DNA from 2 places in the Dysosmobacter welbionis genome. Region 1 is predicted to be linked to the other one. Evidence: a T-box and tRNA genes for the amino acid it is inferred to sense, from the RefSeq annotation. Region 1 holds a T-box; the other holds one or more tRNA genes.
The links. A T-box is a leader RNA that pairs with one kind of tRNA and senses whether it is charged. The one in region 1 lies ahead of EIO64_RS10540 (glycine--tRNA ligase), so its partner is inferred to be a tRNA-Gly.
Positions count from the first base shown of each region.

Region 2: it encodes a tRNA-Gly, which carries the amino acid that the T-box ahead of EIO64_RS10540 (glycine--tRNA ligase) is inferred to sense. The anticodon was not compared.

Region 1 is NZ_CP034413.3:1,964,433-1,980,223, reverse strand. It holds gene gyrA (DNA gyrase subunit A) at 1-401, opposite strand, end outside; gene gyrB (DNA topoisomerase (ATP-hydrolyzing) subunit B) at 496-2,445, opposite strand; gene remB (extracellular matrix regulator RemB) at 2,841-3,104, opposite strand; gene EIO64_RS10600 (hypothetical protein) at 3,186-4,019, opposite strand; gene recF (DNA replication/repair protein RecF) at 4,144-5,049, opposite strand; gene EIO64_RS10590 (AAA family ATPase) at 5,046-5,225, opposite strand; gene EIO64_RS10585 (RNA-binding S4 domain-containing protein) at 5,212-5,430, opposite strand; gene dnaN (DNA polymerase III subunit beta) at 5,435-6,547, opposite strand; gene EIO64_RS10575 (hypothetical protein) at 6,625-6,783, opposite strand; gene dnaA (chromosomal replication initiator protein DnaA) at 6,805-8,121, opposite strand; gene rpmH (50S ribosomal protein L34) at 8,498-8,638, shown strand; gene rnpA (ribonuclease P protein component) at 8,760-9,104, shown strand; gene yidD (membrane protein insertion efficiency factor YidD) at 9,104-9,313, shown strand; gene EIO64_RS10550 (YidC/Oxa1 family membrane protein insertase) at 9,465-10,595, shown strand; gene jag (RNA-binding cell elongation regulator Jag/EloR) at 10,611-11,435, shown strand; T-box leader at 11,590-11,798, shown strand; gene EIO64_RS10540 (glycine--tRNA ligase) at 11,855-13,270, shown strand; gene EIO64_RS10535 (LTA synthase family protein) at 13,958-15,791, shown strand, end outside.
Region 2 is NZ_CP034413.3:2,104,730-2,120,520, forward strand. It holds gene EIO64_RS11230 (diacylglycerol/lipid kinase family protein) at 42-938, shown strand; gene EIO64_RS11235 (NUDIX hydrolase) at 935-1,549, shown strand; gene EIO64_RS11240 (bifunctional histidine phosphatase family protein/GNAT family N-acetyltransferase) at 1,607-2,674, opposite strand; gene EIO64_RS11245 (hypothetical protein) at 2,830-3,009, shown strand; tRNA gene EIO64_RS11250 (tRNA-Ser) at 3,154-3,245, shown strand; tRNA gene EIO64_RS11255 (tRNA-Gly) at 3,634-3,707, opposite strand; gene EIO64_RS11260 (D-alanyl-D-alanine carboxypeptidase family protein) at 3,822-4,943, shown strand; gene EIO64_RS11265 (glucose-6-phosphate isomerase) at 5,074-6,408, shown strand; gene EIO64_RS11270 (ATP-binding protein) at 6,569-6,979, shown strand; gene EIO64_RS11275 (S-layer homology domain-containing protein) at 7,049-8,602, opposite strand; gene EIO64_RS11280 (DHH family phosphoesterase) at 8,821-9,516, shown strand; gene EIO64_RS11285 (single-stranded-DNA-specific exonuclease RecJ) at 9,516-10,919, shown strand; partial or broken gene EIO64_RS11290 (RelA/SpoT family protein) at 10,916-13,128, shown strand; gene dtd (D-aminoacyl-tRNA deacylase) at 14,312-14,758, shown strand; gene EIO64_RS11300 (ester cyclase) at 14,755-15,198, shown strand; gene EIO64_RS11305 (MBL fold metallo-hydrolase) at 15,284-15,791, shown strand, end outside.

The DNA of each region.
Region 1 (15,791 bases):
GTGTACCGGTAGGCCGCCGGGGGATCGCCATCCACGGACCCGAAGTTGCCGTGGCCGTCCACCAGGGGATAGCGCATGGAGAAATCCTGAGCCAGGCGGACCAGAGCGTCATAGACGCTGGCATCGCCGTGGGGATGGTACCGGCCCAGCACGTCGCCCACGCAGGTGGCGGACTTTTTGAAGGGTTTGTCCACCGTGAGGCCATCCTCGTACATGGCGTAGAGGATCCGGCGATGGACGGGCTTCAGGCCATCCCGCACGTCAGGGAGAGCCCGGCCCACGATGACGCTCATGGCGTACTCAATGTAGGATTTCTCCATCTCGGGGACCAGCGGTGACTCCACGATCTTCTGTTCGGGGTACCGGATCTCCTCAGGATCGTATTGGGGCTTTTTGCTCATGTATCGTATCTCCTTTTTGTAGGGGCCGGCGCCCTCGCCGGCCCGCAAAGGCATATCTGATCGGACGGGCGGCCGAGGGCAGCCGCCCTACGGATCAATAGTCAAGATTGACCGCGTATTGGGCGTTGCGCTCGATAAATTCCTTCCGGGGCTCCACCTTCTCGCCCATCAGGATGGTAAAGGTCTCGTCCGCGGCCACGGCGTCATCCAGCGTGATACGCCGGAGCGTCCGGGTGGTGGGGTCCATGGTGGTCTCCCACAGCTCATGGGGGTTCATCTCACCCAGGCCCTTGAACCGGGAGATGTCGATCTTGGCGTTGGGGTTGTCGCCCCGCATCTCGGCGGCGATCTTCTCCCGCTGGATGTCGTCAAAGGCCACTCGGGTGGTCTTGCCACGGGTCAGCTTATACAGGGGCGGAACGGCGGAGTAGACATAGCCCTCCTCGATCAGGGGCCGCATGAAGCGGAAGAAGAAGGTCAGCAGCAGAGTACGGATATGGGCGCCGTCCACATCGGCATCGGCCATGATGATGACCTTGTGATACCGGAGCCTGTTCAGATCGAACTCATCCCCGATGCCCGCGCCCAGGGCCGTGATGACGGGCTGGAGCTTGTCGTTGCCGTAGACCTTGTCTGCCCGGGCCTTCTCCACGTTCAGCATCTTGCCCCACAGGGGGAGAATGGCCTGGAACCGGGAATCCCGCCCCTGGGTGGCGGAGCCGCCTGCGGAGTCTCCCTCGACGATATAGAGCTCCGTCAGCTCCGGATTGTTCTCATTGCAGTCCCGCAGCTTATCCGGCATGGCGGCGCCGCCGAGAGCCGTCTTGCGGCGGATGGATTCCCGGGCCTTTTTGGCGGCCTCTCTCGCCCGATTGGCAGTGAGAGCCTTATCCAGGATCATCCGGCCCACCTGGGGGTTCTCCTCCAGGAAGATCTCCAGCTTTTCGGAGACGATGTTATTCACCAGGGTCCGGATCTCACTGTTGCCCAACTTCGACTTGGTCTGGCCCTCAAACTGGGCCTCTGTCAGCTTGACGGAAATGACGCAGGTGAGGCCCTCCCGGCAGTCCTCGCCGGAGACCTTCTCGTCGTCCTTCAGCAGCTTGATCTTCCGGCCGTAGGCGTTCAGCACATTGGTGAGAGCCCGCTTGAAGCCCTCCTCGTGCATGCCGCCCTCCGGCGTGTGGACGTTGTTGGCGAAGGAGAGGATCGTCTCGTTGTAGCCGTCGTTATACTGCATGGCCACTTCCGCCACGGAGTCCTCTCGGGCTCCGGACATGTAAATCACGTCGTTGTGAAGCACATCCTTGCTCTTGTTCAGCCAGGTAACAAACTCCCGGATGCCGCCCTCGAAGCACATGTTGTCCTCCTGCTCCCGTCCGGGGCGGGCGTCCACAGTGCGGATGCGCAGGCCAGCGTTCAGGAACGCCTCCTCCCGCATCCGGGTGTGGAGGGTATCGTAATTGTACTCCGTATCCTCGAACATCTCCGGGTCCGGCTTGAAGGTGACAGTGGTGCCGGTGTGGTCTGTATCTCCCACAATGGTCATGGGCTGGGTCACATTGCCCCTGGAGAACTTCATCTCATAGATATGTCCGTCCCGGTGGACCTGGACCGTCAGCCATTCGGAAAGGGCGTTCACCACACTGGCGCCCACGCCGTGGAGACCGCCGGAGACCTTGTAGCCCCCACCGCCGAACTTGCCGCCGGCGTGGAGGACGGTGTACACTACCTCCAGGGCGGGCTTGCCGGTCTGGGCCTGGATGTCCACGGGGATGCCACGGCCATTGTCCACCACGGTGATGGTGTCCCCCTCGTTGATTCGCACCAGGATGTCGGTGCAGTAGCCGGCCAGTGCCTCGTCGATGGCGTTGTCCACGATCTCATAGACCAGATGGTGCAGGCCGGAGGTGGACGTGGAGCCGATATACATGCCGGGCCGCTTCCGGACGGCTTCCAGGCCTTCCAGCACCTGAATTTCCGATGCGTCGTACTCGTTGGCCGTGTCCACCGCAGTGGAGTTCAACAGTTCATTTTCTGCCATGCAGGTTCTCCTTTCAGGATATTCATATCCGTTCCAAGGCAAGAAGAGCCGGGCCGGAGCCGCCTCCGGCCCGTTTCTCCTTGCCCTGAACCATGTAAGTTGGAATCAAGTGCGTAATTTCTTCAAAATCAGATATGTCAGCAGAGCCAGGAGGGCGGTGAACAGCGCCATCCAGGCAAAATACAGCAGCAGAAGGAACGCACTGTACACCAGAAGCAGCGGGCTGGACCAGCCGTCTCCGGCGCCTGCTGTAATTTTGCAGCAGGACCAGCTGCACCGTGAACACTGCCGCCAGAAAGAGCACCAGAGTTCCTGTCTCCAGGGATGTGAACGAGGATAAAAAGTGGGGAAGGTTTACCAGTGTCGTATATGCCGCCATGGGATCTCCCCCTGGCTCATTCCAGGTTTCCGCTCTCCGCCCGCTTCTGGAGGGTGGTGGAATTCAGCTGGCTGAGGTACACGATCTGCCGGTGATAGGGGTGATCGCACACCACGAAGGACTTGGGGATCTCGCCGGACACGTCCAGCACCACGCCCTCTTTCTCCGCGGCCGCCAGATACTCCCGGGTCCGCTTGCCGTAACTGCATTTGTCCAGATCAAAGATGCCGATGACCCGGCGGTCGGGAAGAATTTCGTTTTGGCCGATGTGGAGGTACATGGTGGTCTCCTTTCGGTATCTGTTGGCGACTTTGCCGCTTACGGATGCGGAACTGCCCTTGTAGAGGGAGCGATCCGTGCCTCATTCTAACTCTGTTTCATAGAAGTCATAAAACCACATCCGCTGCTTCTTCATTTTGCGGAGGGCGCCGTTGTCATTTTCATAGATCACCATGGACAATTCCTCTTCCGGATCTCCATCGTAGACAGTGATCACCTTGTTAAGATTTCCGGTGTCCAGGCCCATGACGATGATCCGAACATTCCTCTCCTGATCGAAAATATCGTAATACAGGGAGGTGACCTCCCCGGACTGGGCGGTGACGCCCGCGTCGGAAAACTGGTAGCGCTCTTCATCCAGAAATTCCGACAGGATCGCGTGGATGTCCTCGTGTTCTGACGGTGGCAGATCGATGAACTGTTCCCCTCCGGCGACGGCCGCCTGGACGGAGGGACTCTCCTCCAGGGCGGAGAGGATTTCCCGGTCCGTCTCTGTAATGGCCAGCTCCGGGATCTCTGCCAGAACGCGCTCCTCGCTGGTGTCTTCTTCCACCATGGTATAGGTGGCGCTGCGCATCTCGTGGGAGATCAGAACACCGAAGCCGATGGCCAGCGCCGCACCGGAGCAGAGGGCAACGGCACGGACGGCATACCGCTGAAAGTGGTCCTCCCCGCCACGGAGCAGGTTGGACAGACTCCATCCAAACAGAAGTCCGCCACCGTACAGCCCCCAGCACAGCAGTAGGAAGGAGAACGGGAGGGTATGGAAAGGAGACACCACACACAGCGCCAGTCCCAGCGCCCCCGCTAGAACAGGCACCCACAGCAGATAGCGCCTTGTCCGGCAGACCAATCCCACGATCAGCTCCCAGAGAAAGCCAGCAGCTGGTCCGCCGAAAACCAGAATGGGAAGCACTGCGTACTAATTCATCACGGTTACCTCCATTTTGTCATGTTGGGGGCCTGTAATTGGATCTGTTGTGTTTGATTGAACAGGCTACCGCCTGGCCGCAGGGATCATCCACTGATGGCGCCCTGTTTCACATGGAACACCTTCCCGCCCAGCATTTGGGGCAGCCGGTCATCCTCACAGCAGGTGATGAACACCTGTCCCCCGCGATGCGGTTGAGAACGAACTCCTGCCGGCGGGGATCCAGCTCACTGAGAACGTCATCCAGCAGCAGCACCGGGTATTCGCCGGTGGCGTTCTGGTAGATTTCCCGCTCCGCCAGCTTCAGCGCCAGAGCCGCGGTGCGGGTCTGACCCTGGGAAGAGTAGGATTTGGCCTCCCGGCCGTCGATGGTGATGACCAGATCGTCCTTGTGGGGGCCGGAGAGGCACATCCGGGAGGCCCGCTCCGCCCCCTGGTGGGATTCCATGTGGGCCCGGAGCTGCTCCGTGAGGACCTCCACCTCCGCCGCCGGGTCCGTGACGGAGGAAACAGTCTGATAGGTGACCTCCAGGCGCTCCCTTCCGCCGGAGCACTCCCGATGGTGGCGGGCGGCATAGCGGTTCAGCGCCTCCGCGAACTGCCGGCGGTAGTGGACCAGCACAGCGCCGAAACGAACCATCCGCTCGTTGAAGTCCGGCAGCAGCTCCAGGAGATCCGGCCGCTCCTCACTGTCCCGCAGAATGCGGGTCTTGTGGTCATAGAGCCGGTGGTACTCCGCCAGAGCGGCCGCGTATCTCGGCCGCAACTGGCAGAGTGCGGTGTCCATGAAGCGCCGCCGGGCGGCGGCCCCCTCCCGGATCAGATACAGGTCATCCGGGCAGAAGAATACGGTGTGGTACACCTGACTCAGGGCGGCGCTGTTTTTGGCAGGCACCTGATTCACCCACATCTTCCGCCGCCGGTCCCGGTACAGCTCCACCCGGGTGCGGAACTCCCGGTCTCGGGCGGAGATCCCGGCTTCCAGCACAGCGGCGGGCGCATCGAAGGCAATCATCTCCCGGTCCGTCCTGGCCCGGGGGATTTCCCGCAGGAGAGGTAGACGATGGCCTCCAGCAGATTGGTCTTGCCCTGGGCGTTCTCCCCAAAGATCACATTGCAGTCCGGGTCAAAGGATACCCGCTGGCCGGAGTAGTTGCGGAAATGCTGCAGCTCCAGCTCAAGAATCCGCATAGGCCACCGTGTAATGGGCGCCCTGGAAGGCCACATCGTCTCCGGGGCGGATCTTTTTGCCCCGCATGGTGCAGATCTCGCCGTTGACGGTGACCTCGCCGCCCTGGATCCGCTCCTTTGCCTCGCCGCCGGAGGACACCAGATTGGCGAATTTCAGCAGGTCCTGGAGCTTGATGAACTCCGTGTGAATCGTGATCGTCTCCATCTGCTCACTCCGCGCTCTTCAGCCGCACCGGCAGGACCATATAGAGGAAGTTTTCCTCCCCCTCCGTGGGGACGATGATGGCGGGGGAGACGCCGGTATTCAGCTCGATCTTCACCGTGTCCGCCGGCGCGTACCGGAGAGCCTCCATCAGATAGCGGTTGTTGAACCCGATCTCCAGCCCGCCGCCGTCACCGGACAAGCGGCAGATATCCTTGGCCTCGCCGTTTCCGGTCTTGGCGGAGAGCAGCACCTTGTCGTGGTCAAACAGGCACCGGACCGGACTCTTCTGCTTTTCGGAGATCACCACACTGACGCGGTCAATGCTCTCGATCAGGGCCTTGGTGTCCGCGATGACGGAGATGGGATTCTTCCGTGGGATGGCATTCTTATAATCCAGGAACTCTCCCTCCAACCGGCGGCAGATCAACTCCGTGTCTCCTACCTCAAATAGAATATGACTTTTGCCCAGGGTCACGGCAGCCAGATCCTCCACGTCGGAACAGATATTTTTCACCTCGCCCAGGGCGCTGCCCGGCGCCACAAAGGAAAAGGCGCCGCCGTCGATCTTTTCCAGCGGCTCCCGCCGGATGGCCAGACGGAATCCGTCCACCGCCACCATAGTCAGGCCCTGGTCCGTGATCTCGAACAGGGCACCGGTATGGATGGGGCGGCTCTCATTGGTGGAGACAGCGAAGGCCGTCTCCTCGATCATGGCACGCAGCAGCTTCTGTTGGATGGAGACGGAAAAATCATCCTCCACCATGGGCAGCTCCGGGTAATCCGCCGCGGAGAGGCCCAGGATATCAAAGTCCGCATCGCCGCAGGAGAGATGAACCAGCTGTTTGTCATCCGCGGTGAAAACCACCACATCGTCGGGCATCCGGCGGATGATGTCGCCGAAGAGGCGGGCGTTTAAAACAATCTCGCCAGGTTCCGTTACATCGGCGGAGACCTTCGTACGGATGCCGGTCTGCAGGTTGTAGCCGGAAATGGTCAGCTGGCTGTCCGCGTGGAGCAGCAGCCCTTCCAGCGCGGGAATGGAGCTCTTCTGGGCCACGGCGCGGCTGGTGACGGCGATGGCGCTTTGCAGAAGGGCTTTTTCACAGGAGAATTTCATGCATGCACTTCCTCTCTAGTCGGGGTTTGAAGATATGGGTCGGAATCGCTCTTTTGAAAAAGAAAGAAATGTATTTTTTAGAAAAAGCAGCCGTAGGGAAAAAAGCTGTGGAAAAGGCGGGGAAAGGCTTGCGCTGTCGGATTTTGAGGCTCCACAGGGGATGTGGAAGGATCCGGGGATTTTTCCACGGACTTTTTTGAAAGACCATTTTCAACAGGGAAGTTTTTCTTTTCCACGGAAGATGTGGAGAAATCTGGTCACCGCTTGGAGTTGATATTCGTCTTGATCTCCTTCACCATTTCGGCAAACGCAGCGTCCTTCTTCATCTTCTTTTCGATTTGCTGGATGGAGTAGAGGACGGTGGAGTGGTCCCGGTTGTCAAAGACCTTGCCGATCTCATCCAGACTGAGGTTCGTCATGGAGCGGATCAGGTACATGGCAATCTGCCGGGCGGAGACCGCGTCCCGCACCCGCTGCTGGCCCCGGATCACGGACTCGTCCAGACTGTAATATTTGGAGATATACTCAAGGATGGCCTCCGGCGTGGGGACATACTCGTTGCTGCGGCGCAGCATGTCCTGGATGGCCCGGGTGACGGTTTCTTCGTCGGTGTCGTTGCCCAGCAGATCCTTGTAGGCCAGGATCTTGTTGATGGTGCCCTCCAGCTGGCGGACGTTGGCGGTGACGTTTTCGGCGATGTAGGCGGAGATTTTGTCCGGCAGCTCCATGCCCAGCAGGGCGGCCTTGTTTTTCACGATGGCAAGACGCGTCTCAAAATCCGGCGGCGCTACGTCCACCAGCAGTCCCCACTCAAATCGGGTGCGGAGGCGGTCCTCCAGCTGGGTCATCTCAGAGGGGGGGCGGTCGGAGGTCAGGACGATCTGCCGGCCGGACTCGTACAGGGTGTTGAAGGTGTGGAAGAACTCCTCCTGCGTCTGCTTTTTGCCGGCGATGAACTGCACGTCGTCCACCAGCAGCAGGTCCGCCTGACGGTACTTCTCCCGCATCTCCGCAGTCTTACCCTCCCGGATAGCATCCACCAGCTCGTTGGTCAGGTCGTCGCCCTTGACGTAAGCGATCTTGGACCGGGGGTCGTTCCGGCGGATGACGTTGGCGATGGCATAGATCAGATGGGTCTTGCCCAGGCCGGAGTCCCCGTAGATCAGCAGGGGGTTGTAGTTCTGAGCAGGATGCTCCGCCACGGAGACGGAGGCGGCATAAGCCAGCTTGTTGGAAGGGCCCACCACGAAGGTCTCGAATGTGAACTCCGCGGAAGTGAACCGCTCACTCTGGCGGTGCGGGCGGTTATCCTTGAGCTCTGCGTAATCCAGGTCATCCAGAATCTTCACTTCAAAATCCGTGGAGAAAATGTCGTGAAGGGAGGCCTTGATGTTTTTCATGAACAGGGACTCGATATAGCCTTTTTTAAAGTCGTTGGAACAGTGGAGGATAAACGTATTGCCCTGGATGTCCACAGCCTCCAATTCGTCGAACCAGGTGGCGATGGTGGTCTCCGAGAGCTCGCCCTTCAGCTGGGATAGTACATTGTCCCACACGTCGGCGACGGAATTCAAAAGGAAACACCTCTCTCTAGTAAAAAATAGACATGGCAGTACGCTTTATTATACCAAAGACAGCCGGAAATTACAACACTTATTCTAATAATAAGAACCAAGGAGATCCGCCTGCACAGGCAACAAGATATAGCGGCTTTGGACAGCATGGGACACCAGATTTTGAAATTTTCGAGAATCGCAACTGAAAAAAGAAAAAAATACGGAAATTTCGCAAAACTTTTAAGTTTTAGTTGACATATTTTCAAACAGTCTGTATAATATCGGTTGCGCCGCGATCATGCGGTCTTGATCTGTTTACTGCGCCGCCCTTTAGGCGGTGTCGAGTAAGTGCCGCCCTCAAAAGGGCCGCAATTCTGACAGGAGGTGTCTCAACATGGCAACGAAACGTACCTATCAGCCCAAGAAGCTGCACGGCCAGAAGGTCCACGGTTTCCGCAAGAGAATGGCAACCGCCAACGGCCGCAAGGTCCTGGCCCGTCGCCGCGCCAAGGGCCGCGCCCGTCTGTCCTACTGAGAAACGGACCGTGCGGGAGACACTTGAACAACGTCTTCAGGGACGGCGGGAATTCTGTGATTCCTCCGTCCCTCGTTGAGTTTGTGTCAGATGTATCAAATGGGAGAAGGCAGGTGGCAGCATGAAGCGGGCAGTGACCCTGAAAGAGAATTATGAGTTCCGCCGGCTGTACCAGAAGGGCGCCTCCGCCGTGGGCGGAGGGATGGTGCTTTACTGCCGGAAAAACCGGCTGGGGCACAACCGCCTGGGCGTGACGGTATCCGTCAAGCTGGGTCATGCGGTGGTCCGCAACCGGGCCCGCCGCCGCCTGCGGGAGGTCTACCGGCTCAATTCCGGACGGCTCCGCCAGGGGTACGACATGATTCTGGTAGCCAGGGGACGGACCCTGACTGCCTCCTGGAAGGAGCTGAACGATACCTTCCTGCGTCTTTGCAGGAAGCTGGAGCTGCTGGAGGACCGGTCATGATGAAAAAGGTCCTGCTGGCCCTGGTGAAATTTTACCGGGTGGCCATCTCCCCGTACCGGCCGCCTTGCTGCCGGTATATTCCCACCTGTTCCCAATATGCGCTGGAGGCGATTGAGAAGTACGGCGCCCTCAAGGGCGGCTGGCTGGCGTTCCGGCGTATCCTGCGCTGTAATCCGTTTCACAAGGGAGGATATGATCCGGTCCCATGAGAGGAGGGGACAAGCCCCTCTGCCGGACCCTGTGCTGCTGTCCGGCCGTCTGTCAGCCGGTACTGCGGAATGCGGACAGGCCGAAAGCGGAAATGCTCCGCTCTGCGGGCGCTGAAAGCCCGGGTCCCATTACAATTTGGAGGAAGCATCTATGTTTTCAACCATCGGATACGCAATTTGTATCCCGTTTGCGGCCCTGCTGCGGCTGTTTTACAACCTGACAGGGTCCTACGGCGTGTCCCTGATCCTGTTCACGCTGGTCATCAAGCTGATCCTGCTGCCCTTCCAGATGAAGTCCAAGAAGAGCATGGTGCGGATGAGCCGCATGTCCGGCAAGATGCAGGAGATCCAGAAGAAATACGCCAACAACCAGCTGAAGATGCAGGAGGAGATGCAGAAGTTCTACCAGGAAGAGGGCTTCAATCCCATGAGCGGCTGCCTGTGGAGCTTTCTGCCCCTGCCCATTCTGATGGCCCTGTACTATATCATCCGGGAGCCCATTGTCTACTTCATGAACTTCGGCGGCAAGGACGCCGGTCTGGCGGTAGTGAATGCGGCCAGAAGTCTGATTGAAGGCGCCGGCATTGAGATCGTGGCCAGCCCCGGCTATGAGCAGATCGCCATTTCCAACATCATTAACAGCCAGTTCCCCGACTTCATTGCAGAGCATCCCGGCTGGGTGAACATCGACTACCACTTCCTGGGGATTGACCTGATCCAGACGCCCTGGAGCGCTGTCAGCAGCCTCTCCACGGGCATCACGCTGGCCGCGGTGGGACTGATTCTGATTCCCATCATTTCCGGTGTGTTCAGCTTCCTGCTGAGCAAGGTCAGCATGAGCCAGTCCGCCCAGACTGCGGCTGCCAACGGCTCCACCAAGATGATGATGTGGATGATGCCTCTGATGTCTATCTACATCGCCTTCATCGTGCCCGCCGCCCTGGGCGTGTATTGGGCTGCCCAGAGCGCGTTTTCCATTATCCAGGAGATGGTCCTGGGCAAGTTCTACACCAAGAAGCTGCAGGAAGAGGAGGACGCCCGGCAGGAGATGATCCAGGCGGACCGCCAGAAGCGGATGGAGGAGGCCAAGCTGCTTCAGGAGCAGCAGCGTCAGCAGGCCGCACAGAAGAAGAGCCTGAAGGAAAAGCGGCAGGCGGCGCAGGAGGCCAAGGCCCTGAAGGCCAAAAAGGCGGCCACCAGCACCACGGAAGCGGGCCGTGTGGGAGACCGGCCCTATGCCCGCGGCCGGTCCTACAAGGAGGACCGCTATGATGATCAGTAAGGAGCTTGTTACGCCATGAGACAGTTTATTGATGTAACGGGCAAGACCGAGGATGAGGCCATCCAGAATGCCCTGCGGCAGCTTGGCCTGGACCGGGACGATGTGTCCGTTGAGATTTTGGAGCGAGCAAAGTCCGGTTTTCTGGGTCTGGGCAGCAGCCCGGCCAAGGTCCGGGTGAGCTACGGCCCGGAGGAGGAAGAGGAGGTTCTCGCCCCCGCTCCTGCCCCCAAGGAGAAGCCGCAGGAAGAGCGGCCTAAGCCCCCCAAAGCGGAAAAGCCGCCCAGACAGGAGCGCAAGCCGGCGGAGGCGCCGGCGCCCGCCCCGGAGGAGAAGACCCGGCAGTCCGCTCCCGTGCAGACACTGGGCGAAGAAGTGGATGACGAGAAGGCCCAGGCCATCCGTAAGTTCCTCTCCGGCCTGCTGGAGCAGATGGAGAGTGCTGCGGAGATCCACATCTATCTGCTGGAGAAGGGCCGCTACAAGGTGATCCTGGAGGGCAAGAATCTGGGCGCACTGATCGGCCGCCGGGGCGAGACTCTGGACGCCATCCAGCAGCTGACCAGCTATGCGGTGAACCGCAGCGGCAGCGGCCGGGTGAGGGTGCAGCTGGACGCGGAGAATTACCGGGAAAAGCGGGAGCAGAGTCTTCAGCATCTGGCCCGGAAGGTGGCCGCCAAGGTCACCAAGTACCGCCGCAGCGTGACACTGGAACCTATGAATGCCTATGAGCGGCATGTGATCCATACGGCGCTGCAGGATGTGCCCAATGTGACGACCTACTCCACCGGAACGGAGCCCAACCGCCGGGTGATCGTGGCCTACGATCGGGAGAAAAAGTAAATTGGGAAAGGCCGCCCTATGGGGCGGCCTTTTTCTGCGCTTCGGATAAGGGATCAGACCAGGGTCCGGGTGAGAGAGTGCCCTGCCTGGTGCGGCTTCTGTGGGACTCGGCCTTGACATTCTGATGAAAACGTGATACAGTTCTCACGATATCCAAAAGGCAGTGACAGGGAGAAGTATCCCCCATACCCCGGCAAAGAGAGAGGGCGGCTGGTGTGAGCCCTTGCGGGGAGGCGGAAGAACAGGCACCCTGGAGCCGCGGGGCGGAAATGCCCTGCCGGTCCCCGCCGTTACCGGGTGAAGAGTGCGCGTCAGCCAGGCGCGAATTCAGGTGGAACCACGGACTGATTGTTCGCCCTGAGCCGAAAACCGGCTCGGGGCGTTTTTTCTGTCCGGGCCGCCGTAAAGGAGAATGGAACATGAAAAACACCGAGAAGACCATGGAGAAGATCGTGGCCCTGTGTAAGAACCGGGGATTCGTATTCCCCGGCAGTGAGATCTATGGCGGCCTTGCCAACAGCTGGGACTACGGTCCCCTGGGCGTGGAGATGAAGAACAATGTCAAGCGGGCCTGGTGGAAGAAATTCGTCCAGGAGAATCCCTACAACGTGGGACTGGACTCCGCCATTTTGATGAATCCCCAGGTGTGGGTGGCCAGCGGCCACGTATCCACCTTCAACGATCCTCTGATTGACTGCAAGGCCTGCAAGATGCGCCACCGGGCGGACAAGCTGGTGGAGAGCTATGTGCAGGAGCACGGCATGGACGTGAACGTGGAGGCCATGACCCAGGAGGAGCTGGTGGCATTCATCCGGGACAACCAGGTGCCCTGCCCTGGCTGCGGCAAGAGCGACTTCACCGACATCCGCAAGTTCAACCTGATGTTCAAGACCCACCAGGGCGTCACGGAGGACACCGCCAACGAGGTGTACCTGCGGCCGGAGACCGCCCAGGGCATTTTTGTCAACTTTCCCGCCATCCAGCGGACCACCCGCCGGAAGTTGCCCTTCGGCGTGTGCCAGATCGGCAAGTCCTTCCGCAACGAGATCACCCCGGGTAACTTCATTTTCCGCATCCGGGAGTTCGAGCAGATGGAGCTGGAGTTCTTCTGTAAGCCGGACACGGATCTGGAGTGGTTCCAGTATTGGCGGACGTACTGCCACGACTGGCTGAAGGGCCTGAACATCAAGGAGGAGAATCTGCGGCTGCGGGATCACGAGCCCGAGGAGCTGAGTTTCTACTCCAAGGCCACTACGGACTTTGAGTATCTGTTCCCCTTCGGCTGGGGGGAACTGTGGGGTGTGGCGGACCGGACCAACTACGACCTGACCCAGCATCAGGAGCACTCCGGCCAGGATCTGACCTATTTCGATCAGGAGAAGAACGAGCACTATATCCCCTATGTGGTGGAGCCCTCCCTGGGCGCGGACCGGATGACCCTGGCCCTGCTGGTGGAAGCCTACGATGAAGAGGTGGTGGATGCAGAAAAGAACGACGTCCGCACCGTCATGCGGTTCCATCCGGCCATCGCGCCTTTTAAGTGCGCGGTGCTGCCCCTTTCTAAGAAGCTCTCCGAAAAGGCCCGTGAGATCCAGGCGGAGCTCAGCAAGGACTGGATGGTGGACTTTGACGACACCGGTTCCATCGGCAAGCGGTACCGCCGGGAGGACGAGATCGGCACGCCCTACTGCATCACGGTGGACTTCGACACCGTGGGCGATGCGGATAAGGCTGGTGACAACTGCGTTACCGTCCGGGACCGGGACACCATGGAGCAGGTGCGGCTGCCTATCGACCAGCTGAAGAGCTATCTGGCGGAGAAACTGGCATATTGATGCCTGTGTCGATCCTGCTCCAGAACGCCGCGGCGCGGCGTCCGAGCATTTTGCCGGAGGCAAAATCTCGCCGGAGGGCGGATTCATTCCGCCCGAGGAATGAGATGGGACAGGGGTCCCGCAAAAGCAGTGCTTTTGCGGGAGGGCAGGTGCGGCTGCCTATCGACCAGCTGAAGAGCTATCTGGCGGAGAAACTGGCATATTGATGCCTGTGTCGATCCTGCTCCAGAACGCCGCGGCGCGGCGTCCGAGCATTTTGCCGGAGGCAAAATCTCGCCGGAGGGCGGATTCATTCCGTCCGAGGAATGAGATGGGACAGGGGTCCCGCAAAAGCAGTGCTTTTGCGGGAGGGCAGGTGCGGCTGCCCGTCGACCAGCTGAAGAGCTATCTGGCGGAGAAACTGGCATACTGATGCCTGTGTCGATCCTGCTCCAGAACGCCGCGGCGCGGCGTCCGAGCATTTTGCCGGAGGCAAAATCTCGCCGGAGGGCGGATTCATTCCGCCCGAGGAATGAGATGGGACAGGGGTCCCGCAAAAGCAGTGCTTTTGCGGGAGGGCAGGTGCGGCTGCCCGTCGACCAGCTGAAGAGCTATCTGGCGGAGAAACTGGCATACTGATCGGAGATTATCGGGGCCGCGGGAAATCCCCGCGACCCTTTTTATAACCTGGGAAATGAGGTAGAAGTGTTGAAGAGACAGAAGCGGCCCCGGGCGTTGGGGCCGGTGTGGCTGCGCTGGGTCATGTTTCTGGGCGGCAGCCTTTGCATGGGGCTGGCTGTGGCGGTGGCCGTCCAGTGGGTGGTTACCGGTTCCCTCTCCATCGTGTGGGAGTGGTTCGTGAAATGGCCCACCTATCTGCTGCTGACCGGCGTCCTTTACGGCGCTGTGGTGTTCACCCTGGGGGCGCTGCTGGGTAGATTGTGGCTTTCCGCTATACTGGTGGGGGTTGCCGGACTGGTGCTGTCCCTGGTGGACTATTTCAAGACAGCTATCAACGGCACGCCACTGGTGCTGGCGGACTTCGGCCTGGCGGCACAGGTGGGAGAGGTGGCCGGTGTGGCGGGAGAGCTGCGCCCGCCGGTGGATTTCTGGATGGCGATGATCGCCCTGGGGATGTGTGTGGGGATTCTGATTCTGGTGCGGCGGCTGACGCTGCTCACCGGGCGGTGCCGCTTTGTCACTTTTTCCGTTTCCCTGGCCCTGACCATTGGGCTGTTTTCCACACAGGGAGCCCAGGCGGCGGGGGCGGTTTTTCAGGTGGATGTGAACACCCGCCTGGCTGCGGCCAACAGCCACGACACCTACGGTTTGACGCTGAGTCTCTGGCGGGACTGCTTTCTTCAGGCCAAGAAGAGCCCGGAGGGATACAGCGAAGCCTACATGGAGCAGGTCCTGGCCCGGATCGACGAGATCCTGACAGAGGACAGCGCCGACGCCCCCGCAGCGGCGGTGCAGCCCAACATCATCGTGGCCCAGTCGGAGTCCTTCTACGATCTGACCCGGCTGCCGGGCCTTCAGTATGAACGGGATCCCCTGGAGAACTTCCATGCCCTGGAGAGCGAGGGCATCAGCGGCACATTCCACAGCCACTATCTGGGCTACGGCACCGGCTATCTGGAGATGTCCATGCTGTACGGCATTACGGAGCTGGACTTCGGTGCTGGGACGAACATCTGCTTCCTGGAGGATGACGCCTATGAGAAATTTGACGCCCTGCCGGAGCAGTATACCAAGAGCGGCTACCGGGCGGAGATGCTCCATGGGTATAACGACAGCCTGTATAATCGAACGGTGACCTATCCCAGGCTGGGCTTTTCCGACCTTCTGTTCTCCGCAGATATCCAGGCTCTGGACTTTCCCTGGGAGGGGGGCATCTACGGCGGGTATTACATGCGGGACAGTTACTTCTTCCAGGCCATGCTGGACCGGATGGAGGACATCAACAGCAGCGGGGAGCGGGCGTTTCTCTACGGCATCACCATGGAGAACCACCAGCCCTTTGACCCGGAGAAATTCAACTATGAGTGTCAGATCGGCGTCACCAGCGAAAGCCTCGGCGAGGAGGATATGGCCATCGTCCGGGTCATGCTGGAGGGCATCACCCGGGCGGATCAGGCCCTGGGAGATCTGACAGACGCCCTGTGGGAGAGCGAGGAGCCTACCATCGTGGTGTTCTTCGGGGATCACAGGCCCAATCTGTTCATGACGGACGGGGACACAGTGTACACAAAGTTGGGCCTCTGCCCGGATAACGACACGGTGGGCTGGACCCCGGAGGAGATCAGCGACCTGTATTCCACGGACTATCTGATCTGGGCCAATGATGCGGCCTTGCTCCAGGGGCAGGCAGGCACCCGGCGGGATAGCAGCATCACCGCCATCGGCCCCCAGCTGCTGGAGCTGACCGGTCAGCCGGTCACCCGGTACTGGGCGCTGCTGGAGAAGGTGAGCCAGGTGTGTCTCACCAACACGGAGCTGTACTTTGTGGATGGCACGGGGACGCCCAGCGCCGGCGTGGAGG
Region 2 (15,791 bases), 140 kb from region 1:
TTTACATCGCTTTGGATGGGGCCGCCCATCCCAGTCAGGAGGTGTCACTCTTGAAAACGAAGAAACTGCTGTTCATTCTCAATCCCCGGGCCGGGCGGAACAAGCCCCACGGTCCGCTGTTTGACGCGCTGGCCATCCTCTCCGGCGCGGGTTACCTCATCCGGATCCACGAGACCTCCGCCCCAGGAGACGCGGCCGATACCGCCGCCCGGGAGGGCGCCGGATACGATCTGGTGGTGGCAGCCGGAGGAGACGGCACCCTCAACGAGGTGATCTCCGGCCTGATGCGGCTGGATGCCCCGCCGCCCCTGGGCTATCTCCCCCAGGGAACCACCAACGACTTCGCCTCCAGCCTCCAGATTCCACGGACCCCGGCGTCCGCCGCGAAAAACATTGTACAGAACCGCATGCGGGAACTGGACATCGGCCGGTGGAATGAGCGGAGCTTCATCTATGTGGCCTCCTTCGGCGCCTTCACCCGCAGTTCCTATGCCGCCTCTCAGGCGGCCAAGAACGCCCTGGGCCACTTTGCCTATATTCTGGAGGGGATGAAGGACCTGAACACCCTCCGCCCCTATCACATCCGCCTCACCGCTGACGGAGAGGTGCTGGACGGGGACTACCTGTTCGGCGCCGTGTGCAACTCCACCTCCATCGGCGGGCTGATGAAGCTGGACCCGGAGCGGGTGGTGCTGGATGACGGGAAATTCGAGATGCTGCTGGTCCCCAGCCCCAAGACAGCCGCGGATCTGCAGAATCTGGTGCTGGCGCTGCTGAACCAGCAGTATGACAGCCAGGGCCTGGTGTTCCGCCACGTCTCCTCCCTCCGGCTGGAGACAGAGGAGGAGCTGCCCTGGTCCCTGGACGGAGAGTATGCCCCCAGCGTGCCGGTGGTGGACATTGTCAATCGACAGCGGGCGCTGAGGATGCTGTTATGAGAGACTTGGAACATCTGCGTCGCCGGTACGCAGACCATGTGCCGGGGCTTCTGGGCGCCCGGCACAGCTATGCCGTCCTCTGTCCCCTGGTGGAGCGGCCGGACGGCCTGCACCTGCTCTTCGAGGTCCGCTCCGCCGCCCTGCACCGCCAGCCCGGGGAGGTGTGTTTCCCCGGGGGCCGGATGGAGGCGGGGGAGACGCCGGAGCAGTGCGCCCTCCGGGAGACGGAGGAGGAACTGGCCATCCCCCGTCAGGAGGTGGAGGTCCTGGGCAGGCCGGACTTCATCTGCAATCAGGCGGGCTTTCTGATGCAGCCGGTGCTGGGACTGGTCTCGGCCGCCGGTTTTGCGGCGGTGGCGCCCTCCCCTGCGGAGGTGGGAGAGGCATTCACCGTCCCCCTGGCTTTTTTTCGGGAGACCGCTCCGGAGCAGTATGTCTATGCCCTGCAGCCGGACGTGCCGGGGGACTTTCCCTATGAGACCGTGGGGATTCCTGCGGACTACCGCTGGGCCCGGGGCCGGGTGGAGGTCCCCATCTGGTATTGGCAGGGCCACGCCGTCTGGGGTATGACCGCCCGCCTGACCCAGGACATCGTCCGCCACCTGGAATAAAGAGCACAGGCAGGGCCGGAGCATTCGCTCCGGCCCTGCCTGTTTAGAATGGAGGATTTATGTGCCCAGAAACTCCGGGTCATATCCGATGAACTTTTCCCACGCCGGCCCGTCCGCCGCCGGAGAAAAGCCGAACTCCCGGTAAAAGCCCGCCGCAGCCTCCGTCTCCGGCGTGGGCAGCCGCAGGCGGTCCCGGCCCATGGGGCGATAGTGCATCACTGCCTGGCCGATCAGCTGCACGCCGTAACCCCGGCGCCGCCAGGGCTCTGCCACTGCCAGCAGGGGGATCCAGCCGCAGCCCCGCTCCGATTCCCGGCCGTCGTCAAAGGCCACCGCGCCCACAGGCGTTCCATCCAGATACCCCGCCAGTACAGGCGCCCCGGCGGACAGTGCCCCGGAGGTCCCCGCCCACGCCGCCGGAAACTCCGCCTGCTCCCGCGCCAGGGGGCGGAAATAGAGGCCGGGCTCCAGTCCGTTGGCCCGCTGCTTCACGGTGCATCCTTGGGTGAAGGCCGGGTCTGTCAGATGGCTCGCATCGTCCCGCCAGACCACCTGGATCCGCGCCCCCTCCGCCCGCAGCAGAGAGACAGCGGTGTTGCTGCCGGTGGGCGTCTTCCCCAGCTCCTCCAGCGGGATGCCCTGCAGGGCCGCCAGCAGCAGGCGGATGGCGCAGCCATGAGAGAACACCGCCGCCGTTTTTCCGTCATTGGCCGCCGCAATGTCCCGCACGGCCGCCAGCAGCCGGGTCTGGACTGCCTGGGGCGTCTCCGCGCCCTCTACGTGCCACAGGTGGAGCCGGTGGTTGAAGTTTTCCAGCTGCGCCGGGTCCTGCCGGGCGATCTCTCCCCAGGTCTTCTCCTCCCACACGCCCACGCAGATCTCCCGCAGGTCCCGCCGCCGGTGCAGGGGCAGGCCCTTGGGCTTGTATATGGCGCTGGCGGTGGCGCAGGTGCGGTAGAGGTCGCTGGCGTAGACCGCGTCGATGGGAATATCCGCGAATCGGCGCGCCAGCGCCTGGATCTGCCGCTCGCCCCGGTCTGTGATGCTGCTGTTGGCCTGTCCCTGGGCGATGCGGTACAGGTTGCCCTCCGCCTCTGCGTGGCGAATCAGATAGATGGTGGTCATGGTTTCCTCCGTCCGGGCCTGGGCCCGCCGTTTTGAGATTTGGATGTCGTTATCATCATTATAACGGATCTGCCGGTTTCTGGCAAATCGCTCTAACGCGTTTTTTTCCGGGAAAGCGGCTATACTACGCTCAGGCCGCAAAGGAGTGACTGAAGATGAGAATGTGTACCGGATTTTGGGTCGGTATCGGCGCCGGACTGATGGCCGGCGCGGCAGTGGGAATGATGATGCCCTACGGCAGGGATCCCATGAAAACGCAGGTGGGAAAGAGTATCCACAAGCTGGGTGTCGCCGTGGACCATGCCGTGGACAGCATCGTTTCCGAAATGCGCTGACGCGCAGGGCGGGGAGCCTCGGCTCTCCGCCTTTTTTGATAAAATCGTTTTTGGGGCTTGACTTTGGGAAAAGCTCTGGTATAATAATAACGCTGTCGCATTTGGCGACGCCTCGTATACAGAAATTAGAACCAGAACAGCTATGGAGAAGTCGCCTAGTTGGTCGAGGGCGCATGATTGGAAATCATGTAGGCCCCTAAAGGGTCTCGAGGGTTCGAATCCCTCCTTCTCCGCCACAGAAAGCCTTGGAACCGTCAGGTTTCAAGGCTTTCCTTTTTTGCGTCCTGCAAGCGTTTTCGCCGCAGGAAAACCCCTTGGCGGAACGAAAGAGAGACATCTGCTTTTAGCAGATGTCTCTCTTTCATGGCAAGGGGTAACAATCCAAATCCTCTCAGGTCGGTCGAACTCTCTTGCATTCAAATTTGCAATTTTTCTTGAGAAGCATCTAACCGGCCTTCTGGCCGGCAGCGCCTTTGCGCCGTACAAGCGTTTTACCACAGGCAAAACCTTGGCGCAGGGCGAATTCACTTCGCCCGAGCATTTCAATCACTGAAGGGTGGAGCGACCAACGGGAGCGAAACCCAAAAGAAAATGCGACTTGTCGAAACAAGTCGCATTTTCTTTTGGAGCGGCTGATGGGAGTCGAACCCACCTATGCAGCTTGGGAAGCTGCCGTTCTACCGATGAACTACAGCCGCATCTGAGTTGTTATTATACCAGACCGCTTCATATTTTGCAACCCCCAAATCTTCTCCGGCATGAACGCCTTTTCGCGGACATAGATTCTACCATCGAAGCAAAGGGGGATCACCATGAAAAAACTCGTCGTGCTGCTGTGCGCCCTGCTGGCGCTGGGGAGCAGTGCCCAGGCGCTGGAAGTATCCGCGCCCTCGGCTCTGCTGATGGAAAAGGAGACGGGCACCGTCCTCTTCGCCAAGGACGAACATGCCAAGCTGGAGCCCGCCAGCGTCACCAAGGTCATGACGCTGCTGCTGACCATGGAGGCCATCGACGCCGGACAGCTCCACTATGACGACGTGGTCACCGCGTCGGCCCACGCCTGCTCCATGGGCGGCAGCCAGATCTGGCTGAAGGAGAATGAGCAGATGACGGTCAGCGATATGCTGAAGGCGGTGTGCGTTGTCTCTGCCAACGACTGCGCCGTGGCGCTGGCGGAGACGGTGGCCGGCAGCGAGGAGGCCTTTGTGGAGCGAATGAACCAGCGGGCCGCGGAGTTGGGCATGGCCGATACCCACTTCTGCAATGCCACCGGCCTGCCGGCGGAGGGGCATGTCACCTCCGCATACGACATCGCCCTTATGAGCCGGGAACTGATCCGAAACCACCCGGACATCCGCCAGTACACCACCATCTGGATGGATTCCCTGCGGGACGGAGCCTCCTCCCTGGTGAACACCAACCGCCTGATCCGCTTCTACCAGGGAGCCACCGGCCTGAAGACCGGCTCAACAGACAGTGCGCTGTACTGCCTCTCTGGTACGGCCGAGCGGGACGGCATGGAACTGATCGCCGTCATCATGAAGGCACCAACCTCCACCCAGCGGTTTGAGGATGCCACCAATCTGCTGAACTACGGCTTTTCCACCTACACGCTGGAGAATGTGGTGCCGGAGTCCGCCCTGCCGCCGGTGCCCGTGTCCCTGGGGACCCAGGCCACAGTGCAGCCGGTGCTGGGGGAGAACACGCACCTCCTGCTGGAAAAGGCCAAGGCGGGCAGCCTGCAGCAGCTGGTCACCCTGGCGGACTCTGTGGAGGCGCCGGTGGCGGCGGGCAGTCAACTGGGGACCCTCACCATCACCTCCGGGGAAGAGGTCGTGGCGGAGCTGCCCATCCTGGCAGGAGAGGAGATCCCACGGGTCACCTTCGGCCAGATGCTGGTCCAGATGCTGCGGACGGCCTTCCTCTGCGGCTGACGGCGGCGGGGGGCGCTGCACCCCCTGAAATCCCGGCGGATTGCGACCGCTTTCCCTTGTGTCCCGTTTCGGGGCATGGTATAATAAGGCAACAAACCCGCGCAGCTTTACGAAAGAGAGGCCGGTCATGATGCTGGATGTCAAATCGTTCCAATTACAGTCTTTTCTGCCCCTGCCCTATGAGGAGGTCCTGGCGCCGCGGCTGAAGCGGGCCCATGAGAAGCTCCAGAGCGGCAGCGGTGCCGGCGGAGAGTTCACCGGCTGGGTCCATCTGCCCCGGGACTATGACCGGGAGGAGTTCGCCCGCATCCAGGCGGCCGCGTCCCGGATCCGGGCCAACTCCCAGGCCCTGGTGGTCATCGGGATCGGCGGCTCGTACTTAGGCGCCCGGGGTGTCATCGACTGCCTGCGCTCTCCCAATTACAACCTGAAGCGCAAGGATACGCCCAACATCTACTTTGTGGGCAACGGCCTTTCCTCCGACGCCATGGGGGAGGTGCTGGACCTGGTGGCGGACGTGGATTTCTCCGTCAACGTGATCTCCAAGTCGGGCACCACCACCGAACCCGCCGTGGCCTTCCGCTTCTTCCGGGCGGCCTTGGAGAAGAAGTACGGCCGGGAGGGTGCCCGGGAGCGGATCTACGCCACCACGGACAAGGCCCGGGGCGCCCTGAAGTCCCTGGCGGACAGCGAGGGATGGGAGACCTTCGTGGTCCCCGACGACGTGGGCGGCCGATACAGCGTGTTGACCGCCGTGGGCCTGCTGCCCATCGCCGTGGCCGGGGTGGATATCACCGCCCTGATGCAGGGAGCGGCGGAGATGATGGAGACCTGCACCGAGGCTTCCTTCCGGTGCCCTGCCTGGCGGTACGCCGCCATCCGGTACGAGCTGTACCGGGCGGGCCGGTCCATTGAGCTCTTGGCCTGCTATGACCCGGCGTTCCGGTTCATGGCGGAGTGGTGGAAGCAGCTCTTCGGTGAGAGCGAGGGCAAGGAGGGCAAGGGCCTCTTCCCCGCCAGCGTGGAGTTCACTGCGGACCTCCACTCCATGGGCCAGTACATCCAGGAGGGCAAGCGCCTGATGTTTGAGACCGTGGTGCGCCTGGGTCCCTCCGACCGACAGCTGACAGTCCCGGCGGACGAGGCGGACGGCGACGGGCTGAACTTCCTGGCGGGCAAGTCCCTGGACTTCATCCGGGACCGGGCCATGGAGGGCACCCTGCTGGCCCACACGGAGGGCGGCGTGCCCAACCTGATCGTGGAGACCTCCGGCAGGACGCCGGCAGACCTGGGGCAGCTGATCTACTTTTTCGAGTACGCCTGCGGCCTCTCCGGCTATCTGCTGGACGTGAACCCCTTCGATCAGCCGGGGGTGGAGGCCTACAAGAAGAATATGTTCGCCCTGCTTGGCAAGCCGGGCTATGAGGACCGGCGGGCGCAGCTGGAGAGCAAGCTGGAGGGGTGACCAGCCTCGGATTGGGCGGCATCCGTCCTGCCGCCCACTGTCAATCTCCATTATGAACAAAGTTTGAATCTTCATTTCTCCATTGTTTTTCACGCGATCTTGTGGTATGCTTAACATACCGAATTTCCCCCAGCGACTTTAATTGACAGGAGTGATTACTATGGTCAGACTGATTATGGGCGTGAAGGGCTCCGGCAAGACCAAGCAGCTCATTGAACTGATCAACAACGCGGCGAAGGACGAGCCCGGCAACGTGGTTTGCATCGAGGCTAACCGCACCATGACATACGATATCCACTACCACATCCGCCTGATCGACGCCCAGGAGTACAATCTGGACAGCTACGAGCTCTTCCGGGGCTTCATCAGCGGCCTGTATGCGGGCAACTATGATATCTCCCATGTGTTCATCGACAACCTGTGCAAGACCATCGGCCGGGAAGTGGACAAGGACACCGAGAATTTCCTGAACTGGCTGGACGCCTTTGGCGAGAAGAACAACATCAAGTTCACCGTCACCATCAGCGCCGACCTCTCCCTGGCTACTGACGGGATGCAGAAGTTCCTGTAAGGCTGCTGCGCTTTCCCATATACACAGACGCCGCCTCTGCCAACTGGCAGAGGCGGCGTTTTTCAGGTTTCAGATTTGCACCTGGGAGGATCCGGCGTCCAGCCCCTCCAGCAGATTGTAATTATCATAGTCCGCCACAGAGGACAGGTCGCTGAGGCACAGCTGGTCCACGCCGAAGAAAGCAGCCATCCGGGCCCGCTCCAGGGCGGCCTCGCCGTTGAGATACCACACCGCGGTGTCCCCGCTGCCGGAGGTGAGATAGGCGCAGGCGTAGCGGTCGGAGTAGTAATCTTTCGTCTGGGAGGCGGACAGCAGCTGCTCGATCTCGGCGGCGGAGGCCTGGCCGATGTGCCGCCCATCCGTCCAGGCGGAGCCCGTGGTGGTCAGCAGCAGGCTGAGACAATCGGAATCCACCTGGTCCGCCAGTTCGGCCAGGGCGTAGTAGACCTCCTCCAACGGCGCCAGGGGGGCGATGGGGAAGTCCTCGGACACGTCGCCATAGTCCGCCACCCGTACCACCAGCTTGTCGGCCGGCTCACTCAGGGCGGCATAGTCATAGCCGTTGTATGCGGCTCCCTGCCAGACGGGCGCCTCCACCATCAAATAGAGCAGCCGGTCCTCTCCCAGTTCGGCCCGCAGCGCCTCCGCCAGCGCGGTGAAATCCTTCTTCTGGGCGGAAGAGAGCTCCGCCAGGTCCAGAAACAGCCCCTCATAACCGCCGCTCTCCACCGCGGCCGCCAGTACCTCTGCGGTGTGGCTGGGGTCATCCTTCAGTGCCGAGGCGCTCCCGCCCACATGCAGCAGCGGCACGGCACCGGCGGCGGTGATGGTCTCCTGCAGGGCGGCTGCGGTCTCTGCATCGGGGGTACCGGCGAGCCGGGACTCCCCGGCGTAGATCAGCCGGGCGCCGCCCACCGCCACGGCGCCATAGCCGGTCAGGTCTGTCAGACCCTCCGCGGAATAGGCGATGCCGGTTTTCTCCGGGGCCGCGGCGTGATAGCTGTCATACAGCCGGATCAGCATGACCGCCGCCTGCTCCCGGGTGGCAGTCTGATCCGGGGAGAAGGTGGTGGCCGCAGTGCCGTTCACCAGCCCCAGCTCATGGGCCATGGCGATATAGCCCACGTTGGTGGTCACATCTCGGAAGGGCATGGGCAGGTCCTGGGCCAAACCGGCGATGGTGCCGTAGCCCATAGCCCGCACCAGCATGACCGCCAGCTCCTCCCGGGTGATGGGCTCCCGGGGGCGGAACGTATCCGTCTGCCGGGTGATGGCCCCGTTGGCATAGGCGGTCTCCACCGCGCTGTAATACCAGGCACTCTTGTCCTGGTTGTCCGTATAGGACCCGGCCTCCGGTGTTACCATCTCCCAGCCGAACAGGCGGCACAGGGCCACCACAAAGGCCCCCCGGGTCATGGGAGCCCCCAAGCCGAAGCGGGTGGGCGTCTGCCCCTGGAACAGGCCCAGGTCCACGGCCCGACGGATGGAGTCCGCCGCCCAGTGGCTCTCCGGCACGTCGGAAAAGCCGGTGGAGGCCGCTGCCGCGGGCGCCGGCAGCGCCGCTGTCACCAGCAGGGCGCAGAGCAGCGCGCAGGAACAGAACCATTGCAGTCGTCTTTTCATGTTGTCATTCTTCGCTCCTTTAGCGTCAGATTTCTTTCAGATTCTGGCAGAGATGCCCGGATTCGCCCTCTGTCGGTATGCCATTGTACCAGAATCTGCCGCCGCCGTCAAACGAACGGTGTCGGAACGCAGAAAAACCTTTACGTTTCACCCCTTGCCTGCTATAATAATTTAGTTATGATGGCTTTTTATTACCTTTGAAAGGGAGGGAACGTGCCATGAGATTCAAAAAATGGAACATCGGGACCCCGGCTGAGCGGGACGTTGCCCTCCTGCGGAGTGCCGGATACCCCTATCTCCTCTCCACGGTCCTGGCGGCCCGGGGTGTCACCACTGCCGAGGCGGCGGCCGAGGCGCTGGAGCGGGACAGGAGCCTCAGCATGTCCCCCATGCTGATGCGGGATATGGACAAAGCCGTCGCCCGCATCCAGCGGGCGATCAGCCAGGGGGAGACCATCGCCGTGTTCGGCGACTACGACGTGGACGGCATCACTTCCACGGTTCTGCTGATGGACTATCTCAAAAGCTGCGGCGTCCGCTGCCTGCGGCATATCCCCCGCCGGATCGAGGAGGGCTATGGCCTGTCCAAGGAGGCCATCCAAGGCCTGCGGGACCAGGGCGCCACGCTGATGATCACCGTGGACTGCGGCATCACCGGCAACGAGGAGGTGGACTTCGCTGCCTCCATCGGGCTGGATGTGGTCATCACCGACCATCATGAGTGCAAGGAGGAGCTGCCGCGGGCGCTGGCAGTGGTGGACCCCCACCGCAGCGACTGCCCCTATCCCTTCAAGCATCTGGCGGGAGTGGGTGTGGCGCTGAAGCTGGTGCTGGCCCTGGGGGCGAGAGCCGGGAGGATGCCCTGTTCGCCCGATACTGCACCCTGGCGGCCATTGGCACCATTGCCGACGTGATGCGGATGGAGGGGGAGAACCGCACCATCGCCTTCTGCGGGCTGGAGGCCCTGCCCCACACGGACTTCGTGGGCGTCCACGCCCTGCTGAAGGAGGCGGGGCTTCTGGGCAAGCCCATCACCTCTGTCCAGATCGGCTTTGTGCTGGCCCCCCGGATCAACGCCGCCGGCCGCATGGGCGCGGCGGATCTGGCCGCGGACCTGCTGGAGACCGATGACCCCGCCCGGGCCGAGGAGCTGGCAAAGGCTCTGTGTGACCTAAACCGGGAGCGGCAGGCGGTAGAGCAGGCCATCTGCGCCGACGCCACCGAGAAGATCGAGCGCCTCCGGGCCGAGGACCGCAGCGCCCTGGTCCTCTCCAGCGAGGACTGGCACCAGGGCGTGGTGGGGATTGTGGCCTCCCGCCTCAGCGAGAAGTACGCCTGCCCAAGCTTCATGATTCATCTGAAAGACGGCGTGGGCAAGGGTTCCTGCCGGTCCTACGGCGGGTTCAACCTGTTTTCCGCGCTGGAGTCCTGCGCCGACCTGCTGGAGGGCTTCGGCGGCCACGAGTTGGCGGCGGGCTTTACCATCTCCGAGGAGAACATCGACGCCTTCCGGGCCCGGATGAACCGGTATGTCCGCTCCGCCTCCGGCGGGGAACGGGCGGTATCCTGCCTGGACGTGGACGCGCCCATCTCCTGCCCCGGCGAGGTGACGCTGGCGGAGGTGGAGCAGCTGGACCAGCTGGAGCCCTATGGCGCGGGTAATCCCCGGCCGGTGTTCGCCCTGCTGGGCGCCACGGTGGACGTCCTGCAGCCCGTGGGCCAGGGGAAGCACCTGAAGCTCCGCCTCTCCAAGGGCACGTGCCGGTTTGACGCCATCTTCTTCTCCATGACGGAGGAGACGTGCGGCGTGGCGGCGGGCATGCGGGTGGACGCGGCCTTTTATCTCCAGGCCAATACCTTCCGGGGCAATACCACCCTGCAGCTGCAGCTCATCGACATCCGCCCCTCTCTGACCCCCAGCCGCCATGAGGCGGCGGACCTGGACCTGCTCCACCGCCTCGTGGCGGGAGAGGGCCTCACCGGGCAGGAGCGGGCCCGGCTCCAGGCGTCCCGCAGCCAGTTCGCCGCCTTTTGGACCGTGCTGGAGCGGCAGCTCCGCCGGGGAAAGGCGGAGGAGGAGATGCTGCCCTTTCTGCGGCGGCTGTCGGCACTCTCCGGCGGGTGTGAGAGCTTCCTCCGGGCCGGCCTGGCCCTGGCCGTGTTCCAGGAGCGGGGCCTGATCGCCCTGTCCGTCCAGGGGGACCAGGTGACGCTTTCGCTGAATCCCATCCAGGGGAAGGTGGATCTCTTCGCCTGCCCCTATCTGTCCCGCCTGCGGGAGGACGCCGCCGGCAAGAGTGGAGGTGTTGTGTCATGACCATTCAGGAACAGTATGAGAACCTGGAAAAGACTGTCCGGGGCTACAATCCTGCGGCAGACTTCCAGCACATCCGGGCGGCCTTTGAATTTGCGGCAGAGGCCCACAAGGACCAGAAGCGCAAGAGCGGGGAGCCCTATATCATCCATCCCCTGGCGGTGGCGCAGATTGTGGCGGAGGAGCTGCGGCTGGACAGCGAGTCCATCGAGGCCGCCCTGCTCCACGACGTCATCGAGGACACCGCCGCCACCCACGAACAGGTATCCAAACTCTTTTCACCCACCATCGCCGACCTGGTGGAAGGCGTCAGCAAGCTGACCCGCATCCAGTACGCCACCAAGGAAGACGAGCAGATGGAGAACCTGCGGAAGATGCTCATCGCCATGAGCAAGGACATCCGGGTGATCCTCATCAAGATCTCCGACCGGCTCCACAACATGCGGACCATGGAGTACCAGTCTCCCGCCAAGCAGAAGCAGAAGTCTCTGGAGACTATGGAGATCTACGCCCCCATCGCCCACCGGCTGGGTATGCAGCGCATCAAGTGGGAGCTGGAGGACCTGTCCTTAAAATATCTGGACCCCATTGGCTACGAGGAAATCGTCTCCAAGCTGGAGGCCAAGCACCAGGAGTACGAGGACTTCATGCGCCGCATCCAGATCCAGATCGACGACCGGCTGAAGGAGCTGGACATCGATCACATCGTCTACGGCCGGATGAAGCATCCCTACTCCATCTACCGGAAGATGTTCAACCAGAACAAGAGCCTGGACGAGATCTTCGACCTGTTCGCCTTCCGGGTGATCGTGAACACGGTGGGGGACTGCTACAACGTTTTGGGTGTCATCCATGATCTCTACAAGCCCATTCTGGGCCGCTTCAAGGACTATATCGGCACTCCAAAGCCCAACGGATATCAGTCCCTCCACACCACGGTCATCGGCGCGGACGGCCTGCCCTTCGAGGTGCAGATCCGCACCAAGGAGATGCACGAGATCGCCGAGTACGGCGTGGCCGCCCACTGGAAATACAAGCAGAACGGCCAGGGCGCCGGCACCGAAGGGCGCTACGAGTGGGTCCGCCGTTTGCTGGAAAACCAGGAGGGCGCGGACGCAGAGGACTATATCCACTCTCTGAAGATCGATATGTTCTCCGATGAGGTGTTCGTCTTCACACCGGGCGGCGACGTGCAGAACCTGCCCGCCGGCGCCACGCCCATCGACTTTGCCTACGCCATCCACTCCGCCGTGGGCAACCGGATGGTGGGCGCCAAGGTGAACGGCCGGATCGTCACGCTGGACCATGTGCTGAAAAACGGCGACATCGTGGAGATCCTCACCTCCAAGAACGCCAAGGGTCCCAGCCGGGACTGGATGAAGATTGCCAGAAGCAGCGAGGCCCGCAGCAAGATTCGCCAGTGGTTCAAGAAGGAGAAGAAAGAGGAGAACATCGCAAACGGCCGTGCCGCCTTCGAGGCGGAGCTGAAGCACTGCGGCATCTCCATGAAGGACGTTCTCTCGCCGGAGATGCTGCCGGTGCTGTTGAAGCGGGTGTCCTACGGCTCTCTGGACGACATGTACGCCGCCATCGGCTACGGCGGCTTCACCGCCCAGAAGGCAGTGAGCCGGATCCAGGGGGAGCTGAACCGGGTGGCGAAGCTCCACCAGGCGGAAAAGGCCGCCGAGGAGCTGGCGGAGGCCAAACCGGCGGAGCCTGCCAAACAGCCCTCCGCTCCCAAGCGGGTGAAGAGCGAGCAGGGCATCATCGTGGAGGGCCTGGATAACTGCCTGGTGAAGTTCTCCAAGTGCTGCACCCCGGTGCCGGGGGACGACATCATCGGCTTTATCACCCGGGGTACGGCGTGTCCGTCCACCGGTGCGACTGTCCCAACGCCTCGGAGGAGAAGCGATCCCAGCCGGGGCAGGAGGGGCGCTGGATCAAGGTCTCCTGGGGCGGCGACACCAACGACAGCTATCCCACGATTTTGGAGGTGGTGTGCAAGGACCGGCAGGGCCTGCTGCTGGACATCTCCGCTGCCCTCTCCACGACGAATACCTTTGTGCTGGGCATCAACTCCCGCAGTACAGAGGACCAGTTTGCCATCTTCCGGCTGGAGATCCGGGTGAAGGACGGCGCCCAGCTGAAGTCCGTCATGAACAAGCTGAACCAGATCTCCGGGGTGCTGAAGGTCAACCGACCGGCGGGGTGAGAGCGGCTTCCGCCGGGGTGATTCGATGGCGGAAGAGCTTCCGGGGGGATGTAGGGGCGGCGATCAACCGCCCGGAGATGATTTGGGCCGCCGAACGGCGGCCACGGGGGATTCTGCTCCCGCAGGGGGCCGCTTCCACGGGGGATGCGCCCCCCATTGTCGTCGTCGCAAAGTCCGCTCAGCTCCGTTTCCGCCTGCGGCGAAAACTGCGCCCGCTCCCTTGCTCCTCCTCTCCCCACCGCGCGGGGCGCGGCGGGGGCCCCTTTCGGTCTTGCCAAAAGAGAAATGGGCCGTGCACGGTCTAAAGAGAAAAGTGTGTGGCGCGCTGCGGTGCAGTGGCCCTCCGCGCTGACGGAGGTCGACGTATCGGTGCAAGCGCCGATTTTGGCCCGCCTTCGGGCACGCTTGGGCCTTCTGCGATTTTCCTAACTGCCGTCCCATGGCGGGAGTACCAACCTTGTCGGGGTGGTTATCGCATGGAATTGCTTCTCTTTTCGCTGCCGCTGGCTGCCCCTCGGGGGAACTGGCGTAGCGGGCCGATAAAGGCATCGGCCCCTACGGAGATACCGTCGGCCTTGCGCATTTTGTGGGGGCCGACCTGCGTGTCGGCCCTTGCGAGGGTGACGAAGGCCACAAGCCCGGTAGGGGCGGACGCCCTTGTCCGCCCGCCAGCACAAGCCGCCACAACCGCCCAGGCAGCGCGTAGCGACTGCGCAGCTGTTGGTGGCTCTGCCGTCTTACGGATGCGGCGTGCTCCCTGCGGGCAAGCGGAACGCGCGGAAGGAGGAGCCAGTGGAACACTGGTGACGGAAATACGGGGAGCGCCGCAGCGCGAGACAGGAAAAGAGGAGCGGTTCAAATGCGCCCGTGTCCTCCAATCCAAGACGCACTACGCCGCGGGAATCCGCCGCTAAGTCTGCACCGCACCCCGCCGCGCCCGTCGGGGGACCCTCGCAAACACGCAGGCACCCTCTCGCGCCGCCCCCCGTACAGCAACTTTGCACGCATGTGTAAAGTTGCGGCCAAAGCGCCTTTTTCTCTTATACCGGGCGCGGCGCGTTCTCTTTTTGGCGCTGACAAAAAGAGAATGGGGGCGCATCTGCACGGCCGTCAGCATGGCTGATATTCCCCGCAGAAATAGAAGCCTTCCATTTTGAGTGAACCATAGAAAGGAATCCATTGTATGCGTGCAGTTGTGACACGGGTGGCTGGTGCCTCCGTAACCATTGCCGGGAACGTCAACGGCCGGATCGGCCGTGGCTTCCTGGTGCTGCTGGGCGTGGGACCCAACGACACCGAGGAGACCGCCGACCGCCTGGCGGAGAAAATCTGCAACCTGCGGGTCTTTGAGGATGAAAACGGCAAAATGAATCTGAATCTGGAGCAGACAGGCGGTGCCCTGCTGGTGGTGTCCCAGTTCACCCTGTACGCGGACACCTCCTCCCGCCGCCCCGGCTTTACCGGCGCCGCCAAGCCGGACGCGGCCATCCCCCTGTATGAGCGATTCATGGCTCACTGCAGGGAGCGGGGCTTCGACGTTCAGCATGGGGAGTTCGGCGCTGATATGCAGGTGGACTCCCGGAACGACGGCCCCGTCACCATCCTCTTCGACACAGAGCGGCCCTTATGAGGGAAGCGGCGCAGGGCGGCGGCGAAATGGCGCCGCCGGAGCTGGTGCGGACGTTCTATGAGACCGTGGTCTCCCAGCACCGTCTGGAGGACCTGCCCCGCTTCGTCGAGGAGGGCTGCGTGCTCCGCCAGGGGGAGTGGACCACTCCCCTGGGTCCCGGCGGCATGGTGCGGCATCTGGCGGCTCTGCGGGAGACGTATCCGGATTACACGGTCCGCATCCTCCGCCAGCACTGGGCCGCGCCGTATGTCGTCTCCGAGTGTGTTATGGAGGGGACCCACCTGGGCCCTTGGCCCGGAACAGTCCCCACGGGAAAACGCCTGATCTTCACCGGCGTGAACATCGACCGGGTGGAGGGCGGAAAGATCGTGGAGCACGGCGGCGCTGTGAACACCTTTGAGACCCTGTGGGACGCGGGCATGATCCGCCCTGCGGAGTGACAGGGCATTTGTCCATTCCACACATGGGCGGGCGGGATTTCCGCCGCCTGCCTCTGATATTTTCATTTGGCAAGGGAGGTCTCCCATGAAGATCAAGTGCTTGCAGGTGGGCCCCATCGGCACCAACTGCTATCTCCTCTGCGACGAGGATGCCAAGACCTGCGCCGTCATTGATCCCGGCGGGGATGGGGCGCGGATCGCCGCCGCGGTGGCGGAAACCGGCTGTGTGCCCTGCGCCATCCTGCTGACCCACGGCCACTACGACCACACCGGCGCTGTGGGAGAGCTCCAGGCCAAATGGCCGGAGACCCCGGTGTATCTGAATCGCCGGGATGTGTACGCCGATGCCTGCACCCAGCAGCTGTTCCCGCTCCTCAGCGGGGACGTGCGGGACTACGACGAGGGGGACACGGTGGCTGTGGGCGGCCTGACGGTGACCGTTCTGGCCACCCCCGGCCACAGCGAGGGGTCTGTCACCCTCCGGTGCCAAGACGCCCTCTTCTGCGGGGATACGCTCTTTGCGGGCTCCTGCGGCCGGACGGACTTCCCCGGCGGGTCCATGGAGAAGATGATGGCCTCTCTGCGGCGGCTGG